2 regions of the Ventrimonas sp. genome follow, and region 1 is predicted to be linked to the other one. Evidence: riboswitches for the same ligand, from Rfam matches in the RefSeq annotation. Region 1 holds a riboswitch; the other holds the start of a gene.
The links. Region 1 has a riboswitch for cobalamin ahead of ACMP1L_RS01735 (sirohydrochlorin cobaltochelatase). Riboswitches for the same ligand answer to the same signal wherever they lie in the genome.

Region 1 (4,709 bases):
ATGAAATAAAAACGCTCCGCGAGAAAGTATAATAAAATCTTGACATAACTAATGAAATTAGTCTACAATAAAAACTAATATCATTAGTTTACGGGAAGGGAAAAGAACATGGCTCACAAAGGATTGAATCTGGATGTGGTGGTGAAGGCAGCGGCAGAATTGATTGAGCAGCAGGGAAGGGATGCATTTTCCATGCGGCTTCTGGCAGAGCAGTTGGGGATAAAGACGGCTTCACTTTACAATCATGTGGATAATATGGAAATGCTTCTGGCAGAGGTCTGCAGGTATGGCCTGTGTCTTCAGAATGAGATGGAGATGCAGGCCATGGAGGGAAGGCATGGAGAAGATGCCGTACGCCAGCTGGCAGACACATACAGAAACTTTGCGAAAAAACATCGGGAGCTATACTGGCTGATCATGGCCATGTCGGCAAAAGATAAGCGAGTGCGGGATGACGCGGCGGTTCTGTTTACAGACCCGTTAAAAAAAATGCTGGAAGATTTTCATTTAAAAGAAGAGGAAAGCATTCATTACCGGCGTTTATTTCGGGCCATAGTCCATGGATTTGTGGCGCAGGAGGAGCAGGGGTTCTTCTCCCACTATCCGGCGGCGGTGGATGACAGCTTTCATTTTGCGGTGCAGTGCTATATCGAAAGCCTGAAACAGGGCGAAAAGAGGTGTTCTTAACATGGAAAAAGGAAAAAAGAATGAGGAACTGTTTTGCAGCATGCCGGTTCCACAGGCGATTCTGACGCTGGCTGTGCCTCTGTTTATGTTTATGACAGCGCTCGCGAATTTGTTTGGTGTGGGAGGGGCGAGCCTGATCTCACGCTTTTTGGGAGGTGGAGAACGCAAAAAGGCATCACGCTGCGGCGCATTCTGCATCTGAACAGCCGCAGGGATTTCTGTTTTGTATGCTGGATGCGATCCGCACTCTGTGTGTCTTCAGCCTTGGCGTGGCCCTGGCCATTGCGGTGCTTCTGTATACACAGGCGTCTGCCGTGAGCAGGCTGTTCATCAATAACCGTGAGACGGTAGCGTATGGCTGAAGATTTTTGCGGATTATCTGCTCTGCCAGCCCCATGACATTTTTTGCACTGACTGTGTTTCAGGCCACCGGAAAAAAGAGACAGCCCATTATTCTGTCCGTGCTGCGCAAGGGAACGGTGGATGTGCCATTTATGCTTCTGTTTAACCATATATTCGGGATTCGCGGTGTGGCCTGGGCAACTCCGGTGGCTGAAATAATATCTCTGTTGGTCGCTGCGGTAATGGTCGTTCCGTATATCAGAAAACTGGCCAGGGGGCAGGAGATATAAAAGAGAAAATAATGCTTTTTCATTGCCTTTTCCATGTGTGGATGGTATGATGAGGACATATCGAAAATAGGACAGCAGGTGCCGGAATCGGATAGAAGGATTTCGGGTAAAAGGGAAGCAGGTGGAAAACCTGCGCGATCTCGTCACTGTAAGCAGGGAGCACCGGATTATGCGCATGTCAAAACGGCATGGCAGCCACTGGTTTTTGAAGACTGGGAAGGTAATCTGAAGTGTGTGGAGCTGCGAGCCAGGAAACCTGCCTGCTGTTGGTACAGGAGCATTCCAGACCACGAGGACTTGGTCGTGCCGCAGGATCTTTTCAGAATTTTTCTCAGGGTTGTTCAGGCCATTGTTCGTGGTATGTTCCGGGTATTCCAAAATCGATAGTGTCAGTACGGATGGTTTTATACCATACCATTTTAGAGGAGGACGTATCATGAAGAAGAGAACACTGACAGCATTATTTGCAGTGACTGCGCTTTCTGCTGCGATGATGGCAGGCTGTGCGGGAAAGGCAGAGAAAGAAGCGGCAACCACAGCGGAGGAAACCACGACTGAGGCGGCAGAGGAAACTACCGAGGCTGAGACGAAAGAAGCTCCGGCTGAGGAGGAAGACGAAGAAAATTACGATACTGGAGATGCATCTATGGACAACACAAGAAATCAGGATGAGATCGGAGAACAGGAGCTGTTGGTAGTAAGCTTCGGAACCAGCTACAACGACAGCCGCCGTCTTACCATCGGAGCGATCGAGAACGCAATGGAAAAGGCATTTCCGGATTATTCTGTAAGACGTGGCTTTACCAGCCAGATCATCATTGATCATGTGAAATCCAGAGATGATGTAACGATCGATAACGTAGATGAGGCATTAAAGCGTGCCGTTGACAATAAAGTAAAGACCCTGGTCATCCAGCCGACCCATCTGATGAACGGCCTGGAGTACAACGATCTTGCAGACGAAGTGGCACAGTATTCTGACGCATTTGATAAAGTAGCCATCGGCCAGCCGCTGTTAACCAGTGATGACGATTTCAAGACAGTGATCAAGGCAATTACGGAGGCTACCGCTGAGTATGATGACGGTGAGACCGCAATCTGCTTCATGGGTCACGGTACTGAGGCTGACTCCAATGCTGTTTACGCAAAAATGCAGGATATGCTTGCTTCTGAGGGTTATGAGCATTACTATGTAGGTACCGTAGAGGCGGAGCCGAGCCTGGAAGATGTTATCGCTAAAGTGAAAGAGGGCGAGTACAAGAAGGTTGTTCTGGAGCCGCTCATGATCGTTGCCGGTGACCATGCAAATAACGATATGGCAGGCGATGAGGATGGTTCCTGGAAGAAGGAGTTTGAGAAAGCGGGTTACGATGTAACCTGTCTGGTTCGTGGCTTAGGCGAGTTAGAGCCGATCCAGCAGCTGTTTACAGAGCATGCGCAGGCAGCTATCGACAGCCTGAAGTAATCAAATAGTATAAAAATAAGACAGAGAATGGGCGGCGGATGGAATTCCGGCCGCCCGTTTTGATAGGGATGAAAATATGAGAAAAAATATATACGGAATTATGGCATCAGTATGCTTAAGCAGTGTACTGGCAGCAGGCTGCGGTGGAAAAAATCAGGCAGAGACACTGCCGGCACAGAGCAGCGAGACAATGTCGGTACAGGTAAGTGAGACCGTGGCAGCGACGGAAGAGACTGCAGAGCAGCAGAGTGTTGGGACCGAAGGGATGACACCGGTTTTGGCGTCAGAATTAAGAGATGGAGTGTACCAGATTCAGGTGGATTCCAGCTCCAGCATGTTTCGGATCGAGGCATGCGAACTGACTGTGAAGGATGGCAGTATGACGGCCGATATGAAGATGGGAGGTACCGGTTATCTGAAGCTTTACATGGGAACCGGGGAAGAAGCGGCAAAGGCGCCGGAGGAGAAGATGATCCCATTTGAGGAAGCTGCGGATGGGAGCCATCATTTCACGGTTCCGGTGGAAGCATTGGATAAGGAACTGGACTGCGCCGCATTCAGCAAGAAGAAAGAAAAATGGTATGACCGTGTTCTGGTATTTCGGGCGGATTCTCTTCCGGCTGATGCGCTGACGGATGCGGCCCAGGTGACAGCAGAGAGTCTGGGACTGGCCGATGGCTGCTATACTGTGGAGGTGTCCATGGAGGGAGGATCCGGCAGGGTGAGCGTGGAATCTCCGGCGAAGCTGGTCGTAAAGGATCAGAAGGCGGTTGCAGAGGTTGTGTGGAGCAGTCCGAACTACGATTATATGAAGGTTGGAGAGGAAAAATTCCTTCCGGTCAATCAGGGCGGAGAAACTTCTGTGTTTGAAATCCCGGTAACGGTGTTTGACCGGAAGATGGCGGTAGCAGCCGATACTACGGCTATGAGTACGCCCCATGAGATTGAATACACGCTGCTGTTTGATTCTGCGAGTATCAAGACAGAATGAGAAAGCAGATTGAACAGTGTGCGAACCGTAACAGAGTGAGGGCAGATATGAGGAAATGTGGGAATATGTGCTTGTACCGCAGGGCCTTGACCGGAGTGCTTGCAGTGCTTCTTGCTGTGGAAATTTCGGCCTGCGGTGGGAAGGCGAAGCCAGGGCAGGAGACGGGAGTGAGTCAGAAAGCAGAAATAACTCAGGAGAAGGCTTCTGCTCCGGTCTGGAAGGACATGAGGCCGGAGCGCAGTATGGAGCTTTCCTATGCGAAGCAGTTTTCGGTGGATTATTATGACGGCGGCTACGATCTGATTCAGGTGCAGGATGACAGTACCTGTCTGGTGGTGCCGGAAGGAGCTGCCGTGCCGGAGGGGCTTCCAGCCTCGATTACTGTTTTGCAAAAACCGTTGGATCATGTGTACCTGGCAGCGACATCGGCTATGGACCTGATTGCGGCCCTGGGCCGTGTGGACCGGATCACGCTGTCCGGAACGAAGGAGTCCGGATGGTATGTGGATGCGGCCAGACAGGCTATGGAAGATGGGACACTATCCTATGCGGGAAAATACAGCGCACCGGATTATGAGCAGATCCTTTCTTCCGGCTGTGATCTGGCACTGGAATCCACGATGATCTATCACGTGCCAGATGTGAAGGCACAGTTAGAGCAGTTAAAGATCCCGGTGTTTGTGGAGCGTTCCAGCTATGAGGAGCATCCGCTGGGAAGAATGGAGTGGATCCGGCTGTATGGCGTGTTATTTGATGCGGAAGAGACGGCGGAGCAGTTGTTTCAAGAGCAGGTGCAGCAGCTTGATACGGTGCTGACCGGACAGTCTGTCGGAAAAAGCGCAGCTTTTTTCTATATTACGTCTAATGGTGCGGTGAATGTACGAAAACCGGGTGATTACGTGGCCAAAATGATCGAGCTGGCTGGCGGAAGCTA
Region 2 (4,709 bases), on a different contig from region 1:
ATCCGGATACAGCTGCTTTGCGATCTCTCTGACTGCCTCTGCGGAACCTGCAGAACCCTGCATATCACTGCAGCATGCAGAATAGATTTTTCCCTCTTTGACTGCTCTTAAATCTTTGGTAAACTCGTTGGTCTCCAGGAAATTTTTCTTCTCAGAAATGTCACCGGTATAGTCCAGGATCAGAATTACATCCGGGTCACGCTCTACCACTTCCTCCCAGGACGGAGTAGCCCATCCAGCCTCAATGTCATCGAAAATGGAGATACCGCCAGCCCGCTTGATGATATCACCCGGCATACCCTGACATGCGGTAAACGGTGCATCCTCACCGGAATCGTATGCAAAAACAGTCACCGGATTCTGGTAAACATCATCCCCCAGCGTGTCTTTTACTTCCTGAAGCGTATCCTTCATAGCCTGGATCTTCTCAGATGCCACATCCTCTACTTTAAAGATTTTCCCAAGTGTCTCATAATCTTTGTACAGCTCCTCAAAGGTTGCCTTATCCGAGCATACATAAGGGAAATACATTGCGATTCCGTTGGCATCACAGAACTCTTTTCCAAAGTTTTTATCGGAAAATACAGAATCCCAGCCCATCAGGAAATCACATCCGGTTGCCACCAGCTCCTCTTTGGAAAGATTGGATATGCCCTTTCCTGCCTCTAACAGCTGCGGCACCTTATCTCTTGCCGGATACTGGGAAACAGTGCTCCAGCAGCTTCCCTTGGTGTAACCGGCCATCTGGTCTTCCAGACCGAGATCAAAGAAGAAATCTGCCATCTGATCGCCGGAAGCAACCACTGCGGACGGCTTCTCGGTGAAGGTATATTCTACGTTCTCACCCAGACCGGAACGCTCCAGGTTTAAGGTAATGGTAACCGGCTCATATGCCTCATCTGCGGTGGAATCGCCAGCTGCTTCCGTCACCTCCGTGCTGCTCTCCGCAGGCTCTGCTGCGGTGCTCTCTGCTGCCGCTGCAGCTGTTGTTGCGATATCTGCGCTCTTTGCGCCGCATCCGGCTGTCAGACCTGCAGTTATGCAGGCAGCCATAGTTAAGATTACCAGTTTCTTGTTTCTCATAATTGTTTTCCTCCTGATGTTGAAATTTTTTTTCGTATCACCCATGCAGGAACGCGATGCAAAAATGTGGCCTGCGACACATATTGACAAAATAAAAGCACCATCCGGCTTATTAAAAGTAAACCGGATGATGCACCGTATTTTTGCATCCAGGGCAGACTCCGCCCTTGTTTCCCTTGCCTTGTCATGGACCGTGACAGCAAAAGCGGAAAAAGCAGGTCTTCTGGCTTGCGCGGCAATATTGTCTGGTTTCTTCCCATTTTTCATATAAAACAGTGAAATCCAGACTGCCCTTCATGCGCTTACAGCGGCGGCACCGCACGGGACTCACACCCGTTTCCCTTTTCACCGGCCCCGAACGGCCGACACTTATTCCGTAGGATAGTTTACGGCATGAGGGAAAAACTGTCAACTGGATTTCGTTTTACCGTTCTGATATTATAATGGACTTAATCCTTTTTTTCCAGTATAATCAAATCAGAATCGAACGATAAGGAGCTATACAAATGGAACGCAATTTGACTACCGGCAGTATCCCAAAAACCATTTTCTCTTTCTCACTGCCATACTTTCTTTCCTATTTTTTACAGACCCTGTACGGCACCGCAGATCTGCTCATCATCGGACAGTTTAACTCTGTAGACAGCACCACCGCTGTCTCTATCGGCAGTCAGGTCATGCACATGCTTACCGTCATGATCGTAGGGCTGGCTATGGGCACCACGGTTATGACCGGACGTGCAGTGGGCGCGCAGGACCGCAGGCAGGTGAACCTGGCCGTCGGCAACACGGCATCTTTGTTCATGCTGCTGTCCGTTGCTCTGACCGCAATCCTGCTCTGTTTTGTAAAACCCATTGTGGCTGTCATGTCCACCCCGGAGGAAGCTGTCAGCAGTACCATCAGCTACCTGACCATCTGTTTTCTCGGTATCCCGTTTATCACAGCCTACAACATCATCAGCTCCATTTTCCGCGGCATAGGAGACTCGAAGAGTCCTATGTTTTTCATTGCGATTGCCTGTGCTTTTAATATTGCCCTGGATTATCTGTTCATCGGCGTGCTGAAGCTTGGTCCCACAGGCGCGGCGCTTGGCACCACCCTGTCCCAGACCATCAGCGTGCTGATTTCCCTGACCATGATCTGTCGCAAACGCATGATCCCGGAATTTCATTTTGCAGATTTAAAACCGGTCCGAAGCATGATGGGCAGTCTCTTAAAAATCGGATTTCCGATCGCCATGCAGGACGGATTTATCCAGATTGCCTTCATTGTCATCACCATTATTGCCAACCGGCGCGGCTTAAATGACGCTGCTGCAGTTGGCATTGTGGAAAAAATGATCAGCCTGTTTTTTCTGGTTCCGTCCTCTATGCTGTCTACCGTTTCAGCCCTGTGCGCACAGAATATTGGTGCCGGAAAGCACGATCGGGCAAGCCAGACACTGGCCTGTGCCACCACCATTGCGGTGTCCTATGGTATTGTGATTTCCATTCTCATGCAGTTTACCGGACACCATATTGTCAGCCTTTTTTCAGGCAATGCCGATGTCATCCGTCTGGGCAGCCAGTACCTGCACAGTTATATCTGGGACTGCGTTTTTGCCGGAATCCACTTCTGTTTCAGCGGATATTTCTGTGCTTACGGAGTTTCCGGAATCTCCTTTTTACACAACATTCTTTCCGTTGTCTGTGCCCGCATTCCGCTGGCCTATCTGGCATCAAAATACTATCCGGACAACCTGTTTCCCATGGGCTGTGCTGCTCCGGCAGGATCCCTGCTTTCTGTATTGATCTGCGCCATTGCCTTTGTGTGGATGAAAAAACAGCCCGGACAGAAGGCATCCTGAGCATGCAAACGGACAGAACGGCGCTGATATCAGACTTTAGAATATGATGTTATATTTCTCTGTCAGCCACCTCAGGATATCCTCAAATACCTCTTCACGGTTCACCTCATTGAGCACTTCATGGCGCGCACCGAGATACAGCTTCATTGTGATATCCTGTATGCCTACCTTTCGATACAGGGCGGCAAGCTTTTTCACGCCTTTCCCATTCTCTCCCACCGGATCCTTGTCTCCGGACAGGATCAGATACGGAATGACTGTTGGCATATAGCCCACCATTTCTGCCTTCTCGGCCGCATGGATCTCATGGAAGAAATCGCGGTAAGCACCAACAGTAAAAATAAAATCACAGCGCGGATTATTCAAAAAGCGGTCCACATACCGCTCATCTCTGGTAAGCCAGTCATAGTCCGTGCGCACCGGCTGGAATTTCCGGTTATAGTTTCCGATAGAAAGCTCATAGAGCAGACGGCTCCGGTAATGCTTTCCCTTCCGTTTTCCAAATAAAGAGGCCAGCATTTCGCCGGTAAACACCAGCGGTAAAGCCGGAAAACCGGTTCCCAGAAGGATAACTCCGTCTGGTTCTTTTCCCGGATATGCCGAAAGATAACGCCGGGTCAAAAACGAACCCATGCTGTGGCCAAGCATGATGTGTTTTGCATTCGGATAGCGTTTTGCACCATAACTGGCCACCCGGCGCATATCGCGCAGCAGAAAAGCTCCGCCGTTTTCCGCTGCAAAAAAGCCTCGGTCTTCTTTTGAAAGTTCCGTTGCTCCATAAGCAGCAGTCGATCCATGGCCAAGGCAGTCATGTCCGATCACGGCAATGCCGTGTTCAGCCAGAAAAGCGGCAAATTCCCCATAGCGGCCCATATGCTCATTCATTCCATGAACAAGCTGGACCCAGAGTTTCATTTCCGCCCTGGATTTCTGCACTGCCGGATCCGGCTTTCCTTCTGGCAAATCCGCGCGCTCCGGAGAATTCGCAACACGCCCTACAGGTTCCGGCATCCACTCCACACAGTGCAGCCTGGACTTTCCATCACTGGATGGCAGGTAAAAATCCCGTTTCTTCATATCTTATCATCACGCTCCATTTTCACATTTCATCATGAACTCACGCAAAATCTTATTTACAATCCACGCGTTTCCAATCATCGGTTCAGAATCTCCGCGATTTCCAGATTCCCATCACTATCATCATGCCACGCAACGCCCGCATCCATACCAAAACACGTTTCCGGTATTTTTTCTTTACAGTTTCCTATTTCATCCCTGCAGCATCCAGGCGCCCAGTTCCCGGTGCACCCGTGCCGGATTTTTCTCGAAAATATTCACAAAATTCATCGCCGCTCCCCGCTCCTTAAAGGCCGGATACAGAAAACCAAACTCCGGCTCTCCCGGTTCGTACTCTCCGGTCAGCGGACTAACGGTCAGGATCAGATACTCGTAAATCTCTTCAGAACCTTCTTGCCATTCCTTGTCAGTCCCCTTCACCGGCACATCGTACCGGCCATGAAACAGAAAGACCGCATACGGATATCCCGGCTGAAAATGCTCACTGAATACCTCATAAAACAGATCCAGGGACGCGTCATTTTTCATGCCATCCCGCTTGATGGCATTCAGAAGCTGCCACAGACCGCCCGGCTTTCTGGCACTGTCCGGGATGCGGTATTCCCGCAGCTGCTCGTTGGTAGTGGAAAATAGCACCGTCTTTGCAAGGTTTAAATTCTTTGTGCGCTCCGGTGTGGACAGCTTTAAAAAATTCGTATTGAA

Region 2: it holds a riboswitch for cobalamin, as region 1 does, so the genes downstream of both, ACMP1L_RS08120 (ABC transporter substrate-binding protein) here and ACMP1L_RS01735 (sirohydrochlorin cobaltochelatase) in region 1, are expected to answer to the same signal.

The regions. Positions count from the first base shown of each region.
Region 1 covers NZ_DBFCCJ010000012.1:16,324-21,032, reverse strand. Annotated here, with positions in the region: gene ACMP1L_RS01750 (TetR/AcrR family transcriptional regulator) at 109-687, shown strand; gene ACMP1L_RS01745 (hypothetical protein) at 689-889, shown strand; gene ACMP1L_RS01740 (hypothetical protein) at 915-1,049, shown strand; cobalamin riboswitch at 1,379-1,597, shown strand; gene ACMP1L_RS01735 (sirohydrochlorin cobaltochelatase) at 1,756-2,784, shown strand; gene ACMP1L_RS01730 (hypothetical protein) at 2,861-3,775, shown strand; gene ACMP1L_RS01725 (ABC transporter substrate-binding protein) at 3,841-4,709, shown strand, end outside.
Region 2 covers NZ_DBFCCJ010000045.1:48,927-53,635, forward strand. Annotated here, with positions in the region: gene ACMP1L_RS08120 (ABC transporter substrate-binding protein) at 1-1,083, opposite strand, end outside; cobalamin riboswitch at 1,280-1,471, opposite strand; gene ACMP1L_RS08125 (MATE family efflux transporter) at 1,590-2,930, shown strand; gene ACMP1L_RS08130 (alpha/beta fold hydrolase) at 2,967-4,007, opposite strand; gene ACMP1L_RS08135 (DUF4317 family protein) at 4,200-4,709, opposite strand, start outside.